Regions from separate parts of the Pseudomonas alkylphenolica genome, predicted to be linked through region 3. Evidence: riboswitches for the same ligand, from Rfam matches in the RefSeq annotation. Region 3 holds a riboswitch; each other region holds the start of a gene.
The links. Region 3 has a riboswitch for cobalamin ahead of cobO (cob(I)yrinic acid a,c-diamide adenosyltransferase). Riboswitches for the same ligand answer to the same signal wherever they lie in the genome.
Positions count from the first base shown of each region.

Region 1: it holds a riboswitch for cobalamin, as region 3 does, so the genes downstream of both, cobW (cobalamin biosynthesis protein CobW) here and cobO (cob(I)yrinic acid a,c-diamide adenosyltransferase) in region 3, are expected to answer to the same signal.
Region 2: it holds a riboswitch for cobalamin, as region 3 does, so the genes downstream of both, PSAKL28_RS13780 (CbtB domain-containing protein) here and cobO (cob(I)yrinic acid a,c-diamide adenosyltransferase) in region 3, are expected to answer to the same signal.
Region 4: it holds a riboswitch for cobalamin, as region 3 does, so the genes downstream of both, PSAKL28_RS10460 (TonB-dependent receptor) here and cobO (cob(I)yrinic acid a,c-diamide adenosyltransferase) in region 3, are expected to answer to the same signal.

Region 1 covers NZ_CP009048.1:3,030,998-3,035,944, reverse strand. Annotated here, with positions in the region: gene ltrA (group II intron reverse transcriptase/maturase) at 1-1,092, opposite strand, end outside; cobalamin riboswitch at 2,609-2,821, shown strand; gene cobW (cobalamin biosynthesis protein CobW) at 2,917-3,984, shown strand; gene cobN (cobaltochelatase subunit CobN) at 3,988-4,947, shown strand, end outside.
Region 2 covers NZ_CP009048.1:3,041,009-3,045,955, forward strand. Annotated here, with positions in the region: gene PSAKL28_RS13765 (sugar phosphate isomerase/epimerase family protein) at 1-882, shown strand, start outside; gene PSAKL28_RS13770 (AzlC family ABC transporter permease) at 872-1,570, shown strand; gene PSAKL28_RS13775 (hypothetical protein) at 1,557-1,883, shown strand; cobalamin riboswitch at 1,918-2,139, shown strand; gene PSAKL28_RS13780 (CbtB domain-containing protein) at 2,261-2,446, shown strand; gene PSAKL28_RS13785 (CbtA family protein) at 2,457-3,149, shown strand; gene PSAKL28_RS13790 (cobalamin biosynthesis protein) at 3,151-3,552, shown strand; gene cobM (precorrin-4 C(11)-methyltransferase) at 3,580-4,326, shown strand; gene PSAKL28_RS13800 (DUF1272 domain-containing protein) at 4,341-4,586, shown strand; gene PSAKL28_RS13805 (CsgG/HfaB family protein) at 4,717-4,947, opposite strand, start outside.
Region 3 covers NZ_CP009048.1:1,409,186-1,414,132, forward strand. Annotated here, with positions in the region: gene PSAKL28_RS06555 (C40 family peptidase) at 1-342, shown strand, start outside; gene PSAKL28_RS06560 (C40 family peptidase) at 477-1,010, shown strand; gene PSAKL28_RS06565 (O-methyltransferase) at 1,027-1,674, shown strand; gene PSAKL28_RS06570 (hypothetical protein) at 1,755-2,333, opposite strand; cobalamin riboswitch at 2,482-2,706, shown strand; gene cobO (cob(I)yrinic acid a,c-diamide adenosyltransferase) at 2,872-3,483, shown strand; gene PSAKL28_RS06580 (cobyrinic acid a,c-diamide synthase CobB) at 3,480-4,775, shown strand; gene bluB (5,6-dimethylbenzimidazole synthase) at 4,772-4,947, shown strand, end outside.
Region 4 covers NZ_CP009048.1:2,247,038-2,251,984, reverse strand. Annotated here, with positions in the region: gene PSAKL28_RS10480 (MurR/RpiR family transcriptional regulator) at 1-361, shown strand, start outside; gene lpxO (lipid A hydroxylase LpxO) at 585-1,484, shown strand; gene PSAKL28_RS10470 (GNAT family N-acetyltransferase) at 1,670-2,233, shown strand; cobalamin riboswitch at 2,342-2,548, shown strand; gene PSAKL28_RS10460 (TonB-dependent receptor) at 2,655-4,790, shown strand.

The DNA of each region.
Region 1 (4,947 bases), 1.6 Mb from region 3:
CTGCTTGGCCGTCTTGTGAGAGTCGATCGCCTCTCTGATCTTGCTGTAGAACGCCTTGACGTTCTTCTTGCTCGGCTTGATCAGTAACGTTCCATCGTATTTCCGGAAATTCCATCCAAGAAAGTCGAAGCCTCCGTCGATGTGAACGATCCGCGTCTTTTTGAGTGAAAGCCGCAGTCCGCGCGTTGCGAGGAACTGCTCTACCCAAGGTTTTACTTCGTTTTCCAGCACCTCCGGGGAGGTGCCGGTGATTACGAAGTCGTCGGCGTATCGCACCACGTTCACCTTCAGCTTCTTCGCCCTTGACATCCCCAAGTGTTCCTTGAGGAGTGTTTCCAGACCATCCAGTGCCAGATTTGCCAGCGTCGGGGAGATAATTCCCCCCTGCGGCGTGCCTGCGTCCGTTGCGTGTAACTGCCCCTTGTGAATGACTCCAGCCTTTAACCACTGCCGAAGCATCCGTGTATCCGTGGGGGCGTTCCTTAATAGCCATTCGTGGTTGATGTTGTCGAAGAATCCCTCGATGTCCGCGTCCAATACCCAGCAAGCCGAGGCCCGCTTGGATAGGCACAAGAACAACTGCGCCATCGCATCCGCCGTACAGCGTTCGATCCTGAAGCCGTAGCTGTTCGGATCTCCTCGGGTTTCGGCGATGGGAGATAGGGCCAGCATATACAGCGCTTGCATGGCCCTATCCGTCATGGTCGGTATGCCCAAAGGGCGTTCCCGTCCATCCGATTTCGGGATGTAGACACGCCGTAATGGCCGAGCCTTGTATCCCCGCGTCTTCAATTGATCAACCGCATTCCATTTTGCGTTGGGTGTATCCCAGAGTTGCCTATCGACTCCCGCCGTGCGGCTTCCCTGATTTTCCGTGACTCTCCGTACAGCCAAGTATCTGGCCGACTTTGAGCGGGTAAGCATCCGTTGCAGGGACTTAACCTTGCGCCATTTGCTTTCCCGACAAGCCTTCGCAATTCGCAGCTGCATTTCCCGAACGTTCCGCTGAACTCGACGCCAATCGACGTCGTGCCACTGTTGCGGCTCGCTGGAAAGCGCAGACTCCGAGCATTGATGCTTGAGCGCTATCATGCTGCTTTCCTCTCATTGTTGAATCCACCCATGGAGAGGAGTGCACGTACTACTACCCCTGGTGGGGTCGAGTGCACCCCGCCAGGGCGGAAAAGCAAGGGTCATGGACCCAAGGGTTAATGAGACAGCTTCCTGTCAGTGTAATTGCGACGAAAGACCACGCAGAAGTCTGCCCGGTTTCCCGTGAGGTGATGTTTCAACCTCTATCCAGACTATTACGGTCTGGCATTCGCTTTTTCTGCGATCCCATACCCGCATAACTAACAGTGTTCCTTACGGTCCACCTGCCCTAAGGGCAGTTATACGGGCTTACCACGTTCCCTGTCTGTCACACGACTGGGTTAGGCCCCGCCTTTTCACCGGAGGTTATGATGGCGACGTACCCCCACATCCCACAGGGATATCCAACCTCGTACCATTTTGGTTCATGCCTAACAGCAGTTTTGGCATGGTTATCCTTACGGTGTTTATCAGCGATTCACTTGTGTTGGCCGTACCAGCCAGCCTAGCGCCTCAACCCGGTACTGCTCCGAGTCTCTGCATTCCTCCTCGCGGAAGAGATGCACCCATATGGGGGCTACGTTGTCTGACGGGCTTCACACACCACCGTTGCCAGTGATGCATGCCGTCGTAGGCTACCGTTGGTCGCACAACGAGTCCGCTACTGCTCCATAGAGGCGGCAGTTGGACAATGACAGACAGAGCTTTCGCTCATGTCTCCTGGAAGACCGAACCAAGACAGCAAGATAGCCGTTGGTCGGAAAGTAGATGCCTCCTGATTCAAAATGAGCAGGAGGAGACCCCTGCGGGGGTCGAATCCCCCGCTTGGGTTGGTATGTAGAGGGCTCTCCAAAACCGGATGCTGCTGGTTTTGCGGTCGTGCTACCGAGAGCTGAACGACCTTGGGTTTTGCCATCCGCCGCAGCGGTAAGTTCTTGAAGGCAATGAACTTCTGGGCGGTTTTGTTTCTTGGGGATGGATACCCAAGTATTCGATTTCCTCCCGGAAATCCCATCAAGCTGACCATACAGCTTGGTGGAGGAGACACGCTACGCGTGTCGCACGAGACGCTGGATAATGAGCGCTGCTGGCGTAGTGGTGGCTATTTAGTGATTCGGAAAGTTCATACAGTGCGCTTTCGTCCGAATACCGTATTGCAGTGCTGGAACTCATGTTGCGAACACGCTTTTGGCGTTTGAGGAAAAAGCTCGCAGCGGACTTTGATGGTGGCCGATCATGCAAGAGTTCCTTTCTGGTGTGGTTGGCTCTTCCTGTTGTTGGCTCATGGTTTCTTTGTTGTTTTTATTTATCAATTCGGTTTTTGTAAGAAGATGTAAGTTTGCGGGTTAAGGTCACTATTCTGTGGCTGTTGAGCAGGGGTTGTTATGGGGTGTTAAATTGTAGGAAGTAACTTGCAAATAGAATTTTAAATAATGAGTGTCTGCGGAAAATGCATGAATAAACAATGTCGTTACAACGATAATGCGACAAACGTTGACCCGCCTCCCAAGCATGCGTAGCCTTGCGCTTTCGAGGTTCTTCGGCGCGTGCCGAAGCTAAGAAGGGAACGCGGTTCAAGCCGCGGCTGCCCCCGCAACTGTGAACGGTGATGTTTACTGCCACGCCACTGTCAGCGCTGTCGAAGGCGCTAGCGGGAAGGCGCAGCGAATGCCAGGCCTAAGGCCTGAACACCGTCAGCCAGGAGACCTGCCTCGAACAGTTTCCGACATAAACCGGGCGGGGTGATCCGGTGGCGAACGCGCCCAGGTAGTGATGCCTGCGGCTCTCGTCCCGCATGCCCGCCATCCTGCCAAGGGCATCGACATGAAAACACTGGCCAAACTCCCCGTCACCATCGTTACCGGCTTCCTCGGCTCGGGTAAAACCACGCTGCTGCGGCATATGCTCGACAACGCTCAGGGGCGGCGCATTGCGGTGATCGTCAACGAGTTCGGCGAGCTGGGCATCGACGGCGAGATCCTCAAGCAATGCAGCATCGGTTGCACTGAAGAAGAGGCCAGCGGCCGCGTCTATGAACTGGCCAACGGCTGCCTGTGCTGCACCGTGCAGGAAGAGTTCTTCCCGGTGATGCGTGAGCTGGTTGCCCGTCGCGGCGATCTCGATCACATCCTCATCGAAACCAGCGGCCTGGCCCTGCCCAAGCCACTGGTGCAAGCCTTCCAGTGGCCAGAGATCCGCAACGCCTGCACGGTTGACGCGGTGATCACTGTGGTCGACAGCCCGGCCGTGGCCGCAGGCACCTTTGCCGCCTACCCGGACCAGGTCGATGCCCAGCGCAAACTCGACCCGAACCTGGATCACGAGTCGCCGCTGCACGAACTGTTCGCCGACCAGTTGGCCAGTGCCGACCTGGTGGTGCTGAACAAGGCTGACCTGATTGCCGCCGATGACCTGGCCAAGGTTCGCGCCGAAGTGCAGGAAGAGCTGCCGCCAGCCGTCAAGGTGATCGAAGCCAGCAGCGGCCGTCTGCCACTGGAAGTGCTGCTGGGCCTGGGCGCCGAATCGGAAGCGCATATCGATGGCCGGCGTACTCACCACGACTCGCACCATGACGGCGATGACCACGACGATCACGACCACGATGCCTTCGACTCGATCTCCATCGAGCTGCCGGAAGCCGACGAAAGCCTGCTGCTCGACGCCCTGACCCAACTGGTGGTGCAACACGGCATCCTGCGGGTCAAAGGCTTTGCGGCGATCCCCGGCAAGCCGATGCGTTTGCTGATTCAGGGCGTGGGCACCCGCTTCGACAAACACTTCGACCGCGCCTGGCGCAGTGAAGAGCCGCGCACCACGCGCCTGGTGCTGATCGGCCAGGAACTGGATGCGGCCCAACTGGAAGCGGGCCTGCGCGCCGCCTTGAGCGTCTGATCCATGCACCTGCTGCGGACCCAGCCCGGTGGTTTTGTACCGGACGACAGTATTGCCGATCTCGGCCAGACCCCGGCCGAGCTGGTCATTCTCTGCAGCGGTGACTCACACCTGGCGCTGCTGGCCGAAACCGCCCAGCAACTGCCCGAGGATTTCCCCAGCCTGCGTCTGGCCAACCCGATGCAGGTGCAAAACCATGCCTCGGTCGACCTGTATGTCGACGAGGTATTGCGTCATGCCAAGGTGATTCTGGTGTCGTTGCACGGTGGCGTCGGCTATTGGCGCTACGGTGTCGAGCAACTGCTGGAGCTGGCAGCCCGTGGCGTGCAGCTGATCCTGGTGCCGGGTGATGATCGCCCCGATCCGGAACTTACCAGCCTCAGTACCGTGTCGGCAGAGCAGGCCGAGCGGCTCTGGCACTTCTTGCGCCAGGGTGGCAAGGCCAATGCCCTGAACCTGTTCAATTGCCTGGCCAGCCAGTGGCTGCAGCGCGATTACCCCTGGAGCGAGCCGCAACAGCTGCCACGCACGGCGGTGTATCACCCGCGCAAAGCCAGTGCCGAACTGGCGGACTGGTTTGGCGAGTGGCAGGTTGAACAGCCGGTGGTGCCGATCCTGTTCTATCGTTCGCACCTGCAGGCGGCTAACACGGCCTTTATCGATACCTTTTGCGAGCGCTTGCAACTGGCCGGGCTCAACCCTTTGCCAATTGCAGTGGCCAGCCTTAAAGAGGCCGGTTGCCTGAGTCAGGTCGAAGACTGGCTCGATCAGGTCGACGCCGCATTGATCATCAATACCACCGGCTTTGCCCAGTCCAGCCCCGAGCAACCGCACTTGCGCCCGTTTCGCCGGGATATCCCGGTGCTGCAAGCGATCTGCGCCCAGGACAACGAGCCGGGCTGGCAGGCCAGCGAGCAAGGCCTGGGCGCCCGTGACCTGGCCATGCACATCGTCTTGCCGGAG
Region 2 (4,947 bases), 1.6 Mb from region 3:
CCGATCAGTGCGGATTTCCCGCAGATCTCCTTTTCCACGAATGTATACGACAACCCAGCGGACATTCTTGGCTCGATCACCGACCTGGCCAGGCACTTCAAGGCGGTCGAATTCGAAATCGGTGAAGACGCCGAAACTGTATTCTGGTCCTTGAGCAACGATGAACGACAGACGCTGGCCCGGCAGATCCGTCAGTTTACCGAGCAAAATGAGATCACCCTGACGGTTCATGCCGGTTGGTGGGGGCGTCAGTACAACCTCTGCGCCAGTGATCTGGATGAGCGTGCACAAGCAGTGGACTGCTTGAGCGCGGCGGTGGACTTTTCACGTCAAGCCGGCGCGACCAGCGTCACATTTCATCCCGGCTACAAGGACCAGCTGGGCAACGACGTGCTGATGACGAACCTGATCGAGGCCATCAAGCAGGTCACGGCGCGTTGTGACACAGGGGATATCGCGCTGTGTCTGGAAAACATGGGGGGCCAGCGTCCGAAGTTTCCGGTGTTCACCGTCGAAGAGCATGTGTACTTCCATCAGCAGACCGGCTGCTACGTGACCATAGATGTAACCCATTTATGTTCCTTGCTGCCTTATGGACAGAGCCTGTTTGAGGCCATCGCGACACTGGCGCCGGTCACCCGCCACCTGCACATTGCCGACCTCAACGACACCCACCACCAGCACTTGCCAATTGGCGAAGGCAATTTGCCCTTGAGCGATGTATTGAACCGCTTCGCGCTCAACGGCTATCGCGGTGTGGCAGTGGTGGAAGAGTTCATTCCGCGCTTTTCCACCGCGTACTATCTGGAAAAGGCCTTGGCCTACAAAGCTGGCATGCAACACCTGCTCGCCAGGGCTCAGCAAAACATCCATGCCGGTTGAGCCTGCACGACTCGAACGTGCGCCACGCAGCGAGATTGCGTCTGGCATCCGCGATGCGTTGCCGTTCGTGTTCTCGCTGTCGCTGACGTTCACCCTGATCGGCATGCTCGGGCGGCGCCATGGCCTGGATCTACCGGCGATGGTGGTGTTCAGCGGCACGGTGATGGCTTCGCCGCTGCAGCTCACTTTGCTGGAGACACCTGCGCATCTGTTGAACGCGTTTGGCGTTCTGGTATCGGCGCTGAGTATCAATCTGCGGTTTCTGATCTTCACCCTGAGCCTGAAGTCCAGCCTCAAAGGTGCAAAAACAGCGTTCGTTCCGGCACTGGCGGTGATGGCCAATGCGGCCTTCACCCTCATGTCGATACGCAAGGAACTGCAGCCGATCAGCCGCCCCTACGCGAACACTGTGTGCTTCACGCTGTACGCCGCCGCGCTACTTGGCACCATGGCCGGTTATTGCTTCGCCAGTCTGGCCGACAGTGCGCTGATGGATGACGTCAGCGTAGTGATCGCGATCTTCATCAGCGCCTCGCTGGGCAAGATGGCCCGCGAGCGCCACAGCTTCCACGCCCAATGGATCGCCGGGCTGACCACTGCCGCGAGTCTGCTGTGGCTGGGGCAGATCAGTCTGATGCTGGTCCTCGCCGTTACCATGGTGGCGAGTTATGCCTATGACCGAACCTAGTACGTTCTGGCTGTATGTGCTGATCTGCGCGCTGATATCGGCCGTCTGCCGGCTGTTACCGCTGGCGGTGGAAATCGAGCGGCTGCCCAGCGGCGTTCGCGCCTTCATCGACCGCCTCGGCAAGTACACCTCGGTTGCGATGCTGATCAGTCTGCTGGCGGGATCACTTTATCCGCTGGCCAGTCAGCAGACCCCGTCGACGCTGTGGATCTGGCCTGTGGCCCTGGCCTGGCTACTGAGCCGCACGCGGCTCAAGCCCTACTACGCCTTTCTCATCGCGCTGGGCGTGTACGTTCTGCTAGCAATGCGTTAGTCGTCGATTGACTCAAGTCCCGCGCCCATGCTCTCCTACACAGATTGTTACGGGTGCCCTTCACAGGGTGAAACGGGAAGCCGGTGAACCATGTGCTTTACTCTAAAGCCATGTCAGTCCGGTGCTGCCCCCGCAACGGTAAGCGAGTGAAGCGTCAGATCCACTGTGCCAGTGCGGCATGGGAAGGTGATGCTTGCAGGTCGGTTAATGCCAACCCCTCGCGAGCCCGGAGACCGGCCCGCAACTTACAGTGCGCGAATGCGCTGCTGAACCTGACAAACCCGCGGTGGGCGGGCGCTGTTGCAACCCCTGGGCGAGTTCCGTGCAGGGGTTTCTTGCGCTTGCCTGTTGCCGAACAACACCAAGAGGAAAGCGCCATGCCTATCAGTACCGCCAGTCACTCCGCCGTTACCCCGTCAAGCCTCAGTCAGCGCCTGCTGGTTGCCGTCGGTGCCTCGCTGCTGGGCCTGTGCCTGGTCTACTTTGCCGGTTTCTCGCACATCGAAGCGGTGCACAATGCCGCCCACGATACCCGCCACAGCGCCGCCTTCCCTTGCCACTGAGTGCCCTGCGATGATCAAGCGTATTGCCAGTACCGCAGGGTTTGCCGGCCTGCTGGCCGCCCTGCTGTTGACCCTGCTGCAAAGCTTCTGGGTCGCGCCGCTGATTCTCCAGGCGGAAACCTATGAAAGCGCAGCGCCTGCGGTTGAAGCGCATGAACATGCCCCTGGCGTGGCTGCCGATCACCACCACGACAGCGAAGCCTGGGCACCGGAAGACGGCTGGCAACGGGTACTGTCGACCACGGGTGGTAACCTGGTGGTCGCCGTCGGCTTTGCCCTGATCCTCGCTGCGCTGTATACCCTGCGCGCGCCAAACAGCGTGGTCAGTGGCGCACTGTGGGGCCTGGGTGGCTTTGCCGTGTTCTGCCTGGCGCCTACTCTGGGCCTGCCACCAGAACTGCCAGGTACTGCTGCAGCCGATCTGGCCCAGCGCCAGGCCTGGTGGGTAGGTACCGCAGCAGCCACCGCCGTCGGGCTTGGCTTGATCGTGTTCGCCCACAACTGGCTGCTTAAAGCGCTGGGCGTGGTACTGCTGGTGGTGCCTCATGTGATTGGCGCACCGCAACCTGAAGTGCACGAAATGCTTGCCCCAGAGGCGCTGGAAGCCGAATTCAAGGTCGCCTCCCTGCTGACCAACGCCGCGTTCTGGCTGGCCCTGGGCCTGATCAGTGCCTGGTTGTTCCGTCGCCCGAACCAGGCCTGACATGCACCTGTTCGTCGGCCTGGGTTGCCGACGGGGTTGCCCCGCCGACACCCTGGGCCACCTGCTGGAGCAGACCCTCAAGGCCCACGACTTGCCGCTGAGCGCAGTCGCGGGCCTTGCCAGTATCGACCTCAAGCACGACGAACCCGGGCTGCAACAACTGGCCCGGCGCCTCAAGGTGCCTCTGCTATTCTTCAGCGCCACACAACTGGCCGCCTACGAGCCGCGCCTGAGCCATCGCTCGGCCGTCGCCTACCAGCACAGCGGTTGCTATGGCGCCTCCGAAAGCGCGGCACTGGCGCTGGCCGAGCACCTCGCAGGCCCGGCACAATTGCGCGTTACCCGTACCCTATTGGCCGACGCCAGCCTGGCATTGGCTACAACCACAGGCTTTGGCGGATAATCCGCGCTTTCTCTTCAAGGACTCCGCATGACCGTCTATTTCATCGGTGCCGGCCCCGGCGATCCCGAGCTGATCACCGTCAAGGGCCAGCGTCTGATCCATCGCTGCCCGGTAATCATCTATGCCGGCTCCCTGGTACCGGCGGCGGTGCTCGAAGGGCATCGCGCCGAGACAGTCATCAACAGTGCCGAGCTGCATCTGGCCGAGATCATCGAGGCGATCAAGCAGGCGCACGAGCGGGGCCAGGATGTGGCCCGGGTACACAGCGGCGACCCCAGCCTATACGGCGCCATCGGTGAACAGATCCGCTACCTGCGCGAACTGGGTATTCCCTACGAGATCATCCCGGGGGTTACCGCCGTGGCCGCCAGCGCCGCCCTGCTCGGCTGCGAACTGACGCTGCCGGACATCGCCCAGACCGTGATTCTCACCCGCTACGGCGACAAATCGCCAATGCCCGCAGGTGAGCAACTGGCCGACCTCGCCCGCCATCGCAGCACCCTGGCGATTCACCTGGGGGTCAAGCACCTGGAGAAGATCGTCGAAGAACTGCGCCCGCATTACGGCGGTGACTGCCCGATTGCGGTGGTCCATCGCGCTACCTGGCCGGACCAGGACTGGGTGCTGGATACCCTTGATGGTATTGTCCAGCAGGTGCAGGCCAAGGGTTTTCGCCGTACCGCACTGATCCTGGTCGGCCGGGTACTGGCCAGTGACAGCTTTTCCGAGTCGGCGCTGTACCGCGCCAGCCATGCCCATCTCTATCGCCCCTGACAGAGGACCTGACCATGCTCGAATTGCGCCCCAACTGTGAATGCTGCGGTGGTGACCTGCCCGGCGACAGCCAGGATGCACTGATCTGCTCGTTCGAATGCACGTTTTGCAAGGACTGCAATGAGCGTCAGCTCAAGGGCCAGTGCCCCAACTGTGGTGGTGAACTGGTGAGGCGACCGTCACGGGCGGCAGAGAAGCTGGTGAAGTATCCGGCGTCGAGTAAACGGATCGTCAAGGAACAAGGCTGCCCGACCCACTGACAATTGGGTGGGGCAGATACCCCTGGTGGGAGCGGGCTTGCCCCGCGATGCGATGTGGCTGACGGGCCTCAATCGCGGGGCAAGCCCGCTCCCACAGCAAGCCCGCTCCCACCCGTGTTGCCTGCTCCGCTCATGGGGTTTGATACTGGCTCAGGTACTTGTCCAGGGTCGCCTTGTCACCGCTATCGTCGCCCGCCACTTGCCACAAGCGCCGCTCGATACCTTGGGCCAGCAGATGCCCCACCGCCGATTCGATGGCCGACAGCACACACAGCTGCGCCGGTTCGTTGGTGGTATAGCCGACCTCGGCTTCGAGCAGTTTCTTGAACTCGATGAACTTGAACACCCCGGCGCTGCGGCC
Region 3 (4,947 bases):
ACCGGCTTTGATTGCAGCGGTTTCATCGGTTACCTGTTCCGCGAAGAAGCCGGCCTCAACCTGCCGCGCTCCACCCGCGAAATGATCAACGTAAAAGCCCCGCTGGTTGCCCGTAACAACCTCAAGCCGGGTGATCTGCTGTTCTTCAGCACCAATGGTCGCGGTCGTGTCAGTCACGCCGGGATCTACCTGGGCGACGATCAGTTCATCCACTCCAGCAGCCGCCGCAGCGGTGGCGTGCGCATCGACAAACTCGGTGATCGCTACTGGAGCAAGACCTTTATCGAAGCCAAGCGCGCATTGGCCATGGCACCGACCGCGACCACCATCTCGCGCAACTGATCATCGGCCTTGCGGTATCACGGCGACGTAGCTGAAAAGCGCGTCGCCGTGCGTGTTTACAGAAAGCGTCTAATCTAAATTCTCACCTATTTCCGGCCTCGTTTCCGGACGGCTTCAGACAGGATGTTCTGACCATGGCGATAAAGGCGCGCCTCGCTCTGTTTTCCCTGCTGGCACTGCTCGGTGCCTGCTCCAGCCATGCCCCGACCCCGCCCAAGGTGGTCGAGCCAGCCGTCATGGCGCCTCAGGTATATTTCTCTCCGGTTGCCGAAGATGTGCTGTTCCGTGCTTTGGGCCTGGTCGGTACGCCCTATCGCTGGGGCGGCAACACACCGGACTCGGGTTTTGATTGCAGTGGCTTGATCGGTTACGTCTATCGCGATGCCGCCGGTATCGCCCTGCCGCGCACCACCCGTGAAATGATTGGCGTGCGTGCGCCGACTATCGACCGTGGCGCCCTGCAGTCCGGGGACCTGGTGTTCTTTGCCACCAATGGCGGCTCGCAGGTCAGCCACGCCGGCATCTACGTCGGCGAAGGCCGTTTCGTGCATGCCCCGTCTGCGGGCGGAACCGTGCGTCTGGACTACCTGTCCAACAGCTACTGGAACAAAACCTATCTCAATGCCAAGCGGGTGCTGGCGCCGACCCACCTGGCGCGCAACCCCTGACCTTGCGAGGTAGGCGATGACGGCACAAACGCTCTACCTCGACGATGCTCTCTACCACTACCTGCAAGCGGTTTCTCTTCGCGAGACACCGTTGCTTGCGCGCTTGCGCACGCAAACCCAGGCCTTGCCCGAGGCGCGCTGGCAGGTGGCGCCGGAACAAGGGCAGTTGCTGGCGCTGCTGGTGCGCCTGATCGGCGCGCAGCGGGTGATCGAGGTCGGTACCTTCACCGGATACAGCGCACTGTGCATGGCTCAGGCCATGGAGCAGGGGCAGTTGTTGTGCTGCGATCTTGAAGGTAGTTACAACGCGATTGCCTGGCGCTATTGGCGGGAGGCCGGCGTGGCAGAACGTATCGAGTTGCGCCTGGCGCCTGCCTTGCAGACGCTGGCGACATTGCCGTCAGGTCGTTACGACCTGATGTTCATCGATGCCGACAAGGCCAACTACCCGCAGTATCTGGAAGAGGCCCTGCGCTTGCTGCGTACGGGTGGGCTGGTGTTGTTCGACAACACCCTGTGGAGCGGGCGGGTGCTGCAGGCGCAGCCCGACAGTGAAGATACCCGGGCAATACAGGCGTTGAACCTGGGGCTCAAGGACGATCCGCGGGTGGATCTGTCGATGTTGCCCATAGGGGATGGCTTGACGCTTTGTCGTAAGCGTTGAGTTTACCAAGCTGATCGCGGGGCAAGCCGGCTCCCACAGGTTTGCTCAGTATTGTGGGAGCGGGCTTGCCCCGCGATTGATCATGCCTGCTTGAGCAGCAGCGCAACCCCCGGATGGTACTGCCCGGCCTCGTTGTGCAGTTTGCGGTAGGCATAGGGGAAGTACCAGGCAATGGCACAGGCGGTGTGCTTTTGCAGGTCGCCAACCAGGTCCTGGAGTTCTTCGGGGCTGGCATGCTGCCCGGCTTTCCAGGGGCTGGCGAACAGCGCGGCGACTTTTAGCTGGCTGGGTGCAGCCACCTGGCGGGCGGCAGATACGGTCTCCTGCAGGGCGTTGTTCAGGTCCAGGCGGGCGATGCGTGGCCAGCGCTGGCTGCCTTGCAGGTAGGCGGCTTCTTCACGGTTGGCGATGTACAGGTCGCAGTAACCTTCACGCTCACCTTCGTCACGCTGCTTCTTGCTCTGGTGATGTTGCAAGGTGATCAGCTCTGCTTGCCAGGCCGCAGCCGAGAGTACGCCGAGGTTCGCTTGGGCGCCGTGCCAGTAAGGGGCCTCGCCGTCGCCCAGGGTCTGGTTGCAGCGGTCGATGCACTCGACCCAGCGTTCCAGGGCCGGACGCAGGAATTCCAGGCGCGGGTTATTGATGATCAGGCCTTGCATGCCGCTCTCTCCTTTATCGTTGTAATCGAGACAGCCAGATTGTGGCTATTTGATATCACTGATATCAGGGTGGCACAAGATGACAAAGGCGCCATTGATCCAGGCCAGTACTGCGCCTTTCATTGACGCTCCGGGTGCAACCCTCTAACCTTCGCGACTTGTTTCAGGTGCTCTGTGGGCTGTGGTCTGGCAGGGTGAAACAGGGAAGCCGGTGGGTGCGCAATTGCGTGCGAGTCCGGCGCTGCCCCCGCAACGGTAGGTGAGTCAAGGCCGCGCATGGCCACTGGGTGATCGCACCCGGGAAGGCGCGCGACCCCGGGTGTTGATGACCCCGCTCACAAGCCCGGAGACCGGCCTGTAACAGTCAACGGCATCACGGAGGGTGATGCGCGGTTTCTTCGGCCTGTGCCGCAGCCCTGCGCGTTTTTCCGTCTGCCTTATCCATTGATCTGTTGCCATCTCTTTGCCGCGAACGCTGTGCAGCCCTGTGCTGCCAAGCGCGTTGCAGGTTGGCTGACAGTGGTTTGCGGAGACTTCGATGACTGAATCCACCGAGCGTGACGAACGCCACCTGGCCCGTATGCAGCGGAAGAAGGCGGTAATCGACGAGCGTATTGCCAACGCCCCTAACGAATGCGGCCTGCTGCTGGTGCTCAGCGGTAACGGCAAGGGCAAGAGCAGCTCGGCCTTCGGCATGCTCGCCCGGGCCATGGGCCATGGTATGCAATGCGGCGTGGTGCAGTTCATCAAGGGCCGCAACAGCACTGGCGAAGAGCTGTTCTTCCGGCGTTTCCCCGAGCAGGTGCGCTATCACGTGATGGGCGAAGGCTTCACCTGGGAAACTCAGGACCGCCAGCGTGACATCGCCGCAGCCGAAGCGGCCTGGGCCGTTTCGCGCCAGTTGCTGCAGGATCCGACGATCACCTTCGTGGTGCTCGACGAGCTGAATATCGCTCTCAAGCATGGCTACCTTGACCTCGAACAGGTGCTCAGCGACCTGCAGGCGCGTCCGCCGATGCAGCACGTGATCGTCACCGGTCGGGGCGCCAAGGATGAAATGATCGAACTGGCCGACACCGTCACCGAGATGGGCATGATCAAGCACGCTTTTCAGGCCGGTATCCGTGCCCAGAAGGGCGTTGAACTATGAGTGACACGCGCCACTGCCCGGCGGTGCTGATTGCCGCCCCGGCTTCAGGCCAGGGCAAGACTACGGTGACCGCTGCCCTGGCGCGGCTGCACCGCAACCTCGGGCGTAAGGTGCGGGTGTTCAAGTGCGGCCCGGACTTCCTTGACCCGATGATTCTCGAACGGGCCAGCGGTGCGCCGGTGTACCAGCTGGACCTGTGGATGGTCGGTGAGCAGGAAAGCCGCCGGCTGCTGTGGGAAGCGGCCAGCGATGCCGATCTGATCCTGATCGAAGGGGTTATGGGTCTGTTCGACGGTACGCCGTCGAGCGCCGACCTTGCCCGCCATTTCAATGTGCCGGTGCTGGCGGTGATCGACGGTACCGCCATGGCCCAGACCTTCGGCGCCCTGGCCCTGGGGTTGGCGCGCTATCAGCCCGACCTGCCGTTTGCCGGGGTACTGGCCAACCGTGTCGGCACTTTGCGTCACGCCCAGTTGCTTGAAGGCAGCCTTACCGAAGGACTGCGCTGGTACGGCGGCCTGTCGCGGGAAACCGGGATTGAATTGCCCAGCCGCCATCTGGGCCTGGTCCAGGCCAGTGAGCTCAATGATCTGGATGTTCGCCTGGACGCCGCAGCCGCAGCCCTCGGCGCCAGTTGTGAGTCGTCTCTGCCGCCGGCGGTGGCGTTCGCGGCGCCGACTGTCGAGGTTATCGAGCCCTTGCTCGATGGCGTGACCATCGCCGTGGCGCGGGATGAGGCCTTTGCCTTCACTTATGGCGCCAACCTTGACCTGCTGCGGGCCATGGGCGCCGAGCTGAGCTTCTTTTCGCCACTGCATGACCACACGCTACCGCAGGCAGACAGCCTGTACCTGCCGGGTGGCTATCCGGAACTGCATCACCAGGCATTGGCTGCCAACACCGCGATGCTCGCCGCGATCCGCAGCCATCATCAGGCAGGCAAGCCAGTGCTGGCCGAATGTGGCGGCATGCTCTACCTGCTTGAGGCCTTGACCGATGTTGCGGGTGAGCGTGCCGAGTTGCTGGGTTTGCTGGAAGGCGAAGCGGTGATGCAGAAGCGCCTCGCAGCCCTGGCGCTGCAGGCGGTGGAGCTGCCGGAAGGGACCTTGCGCGGCCATACCTATCACCACTCGCTGACCACTACCTCGCTCGAGCCGATTGCCCGTGGCCACAGCCCCAATGGCGGCCGTGGCGCCGAAGCGGTCTATCGCTGTGGCCGGCTGACGGCGTCCTACGTGCATTTCTACTTTGCCTCCAACCCGCACGCGGCGGCGGCGCTGTTGGCACCATGAGCGACCAGGCTTTTACAGACGCCGAGCGCGCTGCCGTTTACCGGGCCATCGGCGAGCGCCGCGACATGCGGCACTTCATCAAGGGCGAAGTAGCGCCGGAGCTGCTTGCGCGTCTGCTCGAAGCGGCGCATCAGGCGCCCAGCGTCGGCCTGATGCAGCCATGGCGCTTTAT
Region 4 (4,947 bases), 840 kb from region 3:
GAATGCTGCCTACCGGCTGGCCGCGATCACCGACCAGGACGTGCTGCTGGCCATCGCCCTGCCGCGCTATTCTCAAGACACCCTGCAACTGTCGCGCTTTGCCCAGGAGCGCGGTGCCACAGTGCTGGCGATCACCGACTCGCCCGCCTCGCCGCTTGCCCCGATCGCCCGCCACGTGTTGTTCGCCCCCGCCGATCATCCGGTACTGACCAGCTCCAATATTGCCGTGCTGGCGCTGATCGAAGGCCTGGTGGCCGGGGTCATGGCGCGCAACAAGGAAGCGGTGAAACTGGCGACCGAGTTGACGGAAAGTGTGATGTCTTACCTGCATGTGCCGGGGGGCAAGGTGGCGCGGAAATAGTACCGGCCTTATCGCGGGGCAAGCCCGCTCCCACAGCAATTGCCTCCCCCTGTGGGAGCGGGCTTGCCCCGCGAAAAAGCTCACATAATCCCCAAGCAAACCTTTGCGCCTATGACTAATGTCGGGCACCGACCCGGTAACATTTAGTACAAACCCCGGTTGTGATTGTTTATGCTGGCTGGCTCATGCCATGGCGCATCGCCACATCGACAAGTATCCGCCCATGAAAATCTTCCTTGTTCTGCTGTTTGCTTTTTCAATTACCTACGTCCATTTTCGCGGACGCGTCAGGCACAAAATCAGCCGCCAGCTGGGTGACCACTCAAGCTTCCTCGCTCCGGTGAACGTGTTCCTCTACCTGTTCTCCAAGCTCCCGGCCAAGCCCTACCTGCCGGTCGAATCCTTCCCCGAACTCAAGCCGCTGCAGGACAACTGGCAGGAAATCCGCGCCGAAGCCCAGCAACTGCTGCATGTCGGTGAAATCAAAAGCTCGCAAAACTACGACGACGTCGGTTTCAACTCCTTCTTCAAGAGCGGCTGGAAGCGTTTCTACCTGAAGTGGTACGGCGAAAGTCACCCCTCGGCGATGAAACTCTGCCCGCGCACCACCGAATTGCTGCAAGGCATCGGCAGCGTCAAAGCGGCGATGTTCGCCACCCTGCCACCGGGCTCGAAACTGGTCCGCCATCGCGACCCGTATGCCGGCTCCTACCGCTACCACCTGGGCCTGGACACGCCGAACGACGACGCCTGCTACATCTGCGTAGACGGCGAAAACTACGCCTGGCGCGACGGCGAAGGGGTGATTTTCGACGAGACCTACATCCACTACGCCTCCAACCAGACCGACCACAACCGCATCATCCTGTTCTGCGACGTCGAGCGCCCGCTCAAATACCGCTGGGCCAGCGCCTTCAACCGCTGGTTCAGCCGCAGCGTCATGGCCGCAGCCGCCGCGCCCAACGATGCCGGTGACAAGACTGGCGGCATCAACCGCCTGTTCACCCGTATCTACAAAATCCGCGCACGCGGCAAGGCGCTGAAGAAGCGTAACCGCACCCGTTACTACCTGGAGAAGTGGGCAGTGGTGGCGGCGTTGGTATTGCTGTTCATCTATATCTGAAGCGCACCCGGTGGGAACGGCGGTGTGGCGCCGGGGCCATGACCAACCACCTGGACGCCAAGACCCGCGAGCTGATCTCGCTGGGCAAGGCCGGCAGCTAGGCTGCAGACGTGCCGGCATGCACAAACAGTTGCATGCCGGCACCAACGCTTTCAGACTCGCGGTTCACCTTGCCAGGAACCGCCATGATCAACATCCGCCCCATGACCGTCGCCGACTTCGACCGCTTCTGGCCGACCTTCCAGGCCATTGTCGCTGCCCGCGAAACCTATGCCTTCGACCCGGCCCTGAGCCAGGAGCAGGCGCGTCAGCTGTGGCTGGAAGCACCGCTGCACACCCTGGTGGCCGAAGAGGATGGCGAGCTGCTCGGTTCCTACTTCCTCAAGGCCAATGCCGCCGGCCCGGGCAATCATGTGAGCAATTGCGGCTACATGGTTTGCGACGCCGCACGTGGGCGTGGTGTCGCCCGGTTGATGTGCGAGCACTCGCAACGCCTGGCCCGCGAACAGGGTTTTCTGGCCATGCAGTTCAACTTGGTGGTGTCGAGCAATGAGGTGGCGGTGGCCTTGTGGCAGAAGCTCGGTTTCGAGGTGGTCGGACGCTTGCCGCGGGCTTATCGGCATGCGCGCCTGGGGCTGGTCGATTGCCTGGTGATGTACAAATGGCTGGAGCAACCACAGCAACAGCAACCCATGCTGATCGGGCGCAAGAACATCGAGGCGGTAGTTTCGCGTAAGCGCGGGCGTTGATTATCGCGGGGCAAGCCCGCTCCCACCGAGGCTGCAAGAGTCCAGGTGGGAGCGGGCTTGCCCCGCGAAGCTTTTACAACGCATTGACGGCAAAGACTTTCAATGTTCAGATGCGCGCCAGTTTCAGGTGTCCTGCGCCGCCGTGCGCAGGGTGAAACGGGAAGCCGGTGCGTCACTCAAGGTGACTAGTCCGGCGCTGCCCCCGCAACGGTAAGCGAGCGAAGCCTTCGAAACACCACTGTGCCCTGGCATGGGAAGGTGAAGGCCTTCATGACCCTCGCAAGCCCGGAGACCGGCCTGAAGCTTCGTTTGGCAACCCCGCGGTGGGCGGGCGCAGGCCGGTTTGCGGGCGCCTGCGCGCGCAATTCCTCCATGCGTTGTTCCCTCCGGGATTCATTCTTCCAGCAGATTGTGGAACGACATGTCCCGTTACTCCAAGCTTCAAACCCTGGCGGCCAATGCCCTGGCGCCTTGCCTGGCATTCTCCTTGCCAACCTACGCCGCTGAAACCGGCACCCTGGCCCTGCCCTCAACGGCCATCACCAGCAGCAGCGACAACGACCCCATCAGCCTGGCCACGCCATTGCCGGCCGGTTCGCGCTTGAACCTCAGCGCCATGGACACCCCGGCGAGCACCAGCAGCATCAGTGCCGAGGTAATCGAAGGGCGCAACAACCGCACGGTTCAAGATGCCGTCAGCCGTTCACCGGGCATCACCTCGGTGGCCACCCCGGGCAACGGCAACACCGCCCTCTCGGCCCGTGGCTTTGAAGGCCACGGCTCGGTGATGACTCTGTTCGACGGCTCGCGGATGTACACCGGTGCCGGCACCCAGACCTTTCCGGTCGACCCGTGGATGGTCGAGCGCATCGACATCATCCGCGGCCCGGCTTCGGTGCTCTATGGCGAAGGCGCGACCGGCGCGGTGATCAACGTGATCCCGAAGAAGCCCTTCGCCGGTGAGATTCACAACCAGCTGCGCCTGGGCTACGGCTCTTATGACCGTCAGCAACTGGGCCTGGACAGCGGCGGTTCGCTGAGCGAGCGCCTGAGCTACCGGGTGACCCTCAACCGCCAGCAAAGCAACGGCTGGGTGGATCGCGGCGACTCGAAAAACCTGGCCATGAGCGCCGCCCTGCGTTTTGACGCCAGCGACGAGCTGAGCTTCACCCTGGCCCACGAACGTGGCGACGCCGAGCCGATGAACTACTTCGGCACACCGCTGATTGACGGCCACTACCGCGACAGTCTGCGCAAGAAGAACTACAACGTGCGTGATGACGTGCAGCGCTACCACGACGAGTGGACCCGCCTGAACACCGACTGGACCCTCAGCGACTCGATCAGCGCCAGCAACCAGCTGTACTACATCAAGAGCCGCCGGCACTGGCGCAATGCCGAAGACTACACCTGGGACAGCGCGCAGGGGCAGCTGCAGCGCGGCAGCTACCTGGAGATCAAACACGACCAGGAGCAGGTCGGCGATCGCCAGAGCTTTACCTTCGATCACACGCTGTTCGGCCTGGCCAGCAAGACCGTGGTCGGCGCCGAGTACAACCGCATCCGCTTCGGCATCAACAGCAACTCACCGTACAACGATATCGGCGGCGACTTCATCGATCCGTGGAACCCGGCGCCAGGCTACTTTCACAGCAACAGCCCGACCCGCCCGCAATCCCAGAGCACCACTCGCACCTTTGCCCTGTTCGCCGAAAACCGCACCCAGCTGTCTGAACGCTGGTCGCTGGTGACCGGCGTTCGCCGCGACCAGAACCACATCGACCGTGACAACCTGGTCGACAACAGCCGCACCGACCGCAGCCTCAACGGTGGCAACTGGCGTGCCGGGCTGGTGTTTGCGGTGACCGATGAACTGTCGCTGTATGGCCAGTACTCCACCAGTGAAGATGGTGTCAGCGACCTGGTCACCCTCAGCCCCAGCCAGCAGAACTTCGACCTGAGCGAAGCGAGGCAGACCGAGTTCGGCCTCAAGCAACTGTTCTGGGACGGCCGTGGCGAATGGACCCTGGCGGCCTATCACATCGTCAAGAAGAAGCTGCTGGTCGACGACCCGGTCACCCACCAGAAACAGCAGGCCGGGCAGCAGACTTCCGACGGCCTGGAAGCGACCCTGGAACTGGCCCTGGCCAACCAGTGGCAGGTCTCGGCCAACGCCTCGGTGGTGCGTGCCAAGTACGACGATTTCGAGCAGACCGTGGGCGGCCAGTCGCTGTCGCGCGCAGGCAACCGCCCGAGCAATGTGCCGCGGCGCACTGCCAACCTGTGGGTGAACAAAGGCCTGGGGTATGGCGTGGATGCCGGCATGGGCCTGCGCTATGTCGATGAGCGCTACGCCAACACCGCCAACACCCAGACGGTGCCCGGTTTTACCGTGGTCGATGCCAACCTTGGCTGGCAGGTACTGCCGGATATACGCCTGGGCCTGCAGTTGAACAACCTGCTGGACCGCCGCTACGCCGCCACCGCCCACAGTGGCGAACAGTGGTTGATGGGTGAGCCGCGCTCGTACTTCGCGACGCTGGATTACAGCTTCTGACATTGCCCGGTGGGAGCGGGCTTGTTGTGGGAGCGGGTTTGCCCCGCGATTGCGGTTGTTCAGTCACATTGCATCGCGGGGCAAGCCCGCTCCCACCGCAGCAAGCCAAGTGGATAACCGGGAAAACATGATTATGCTTCAAGAAGCCTTGCAGCAG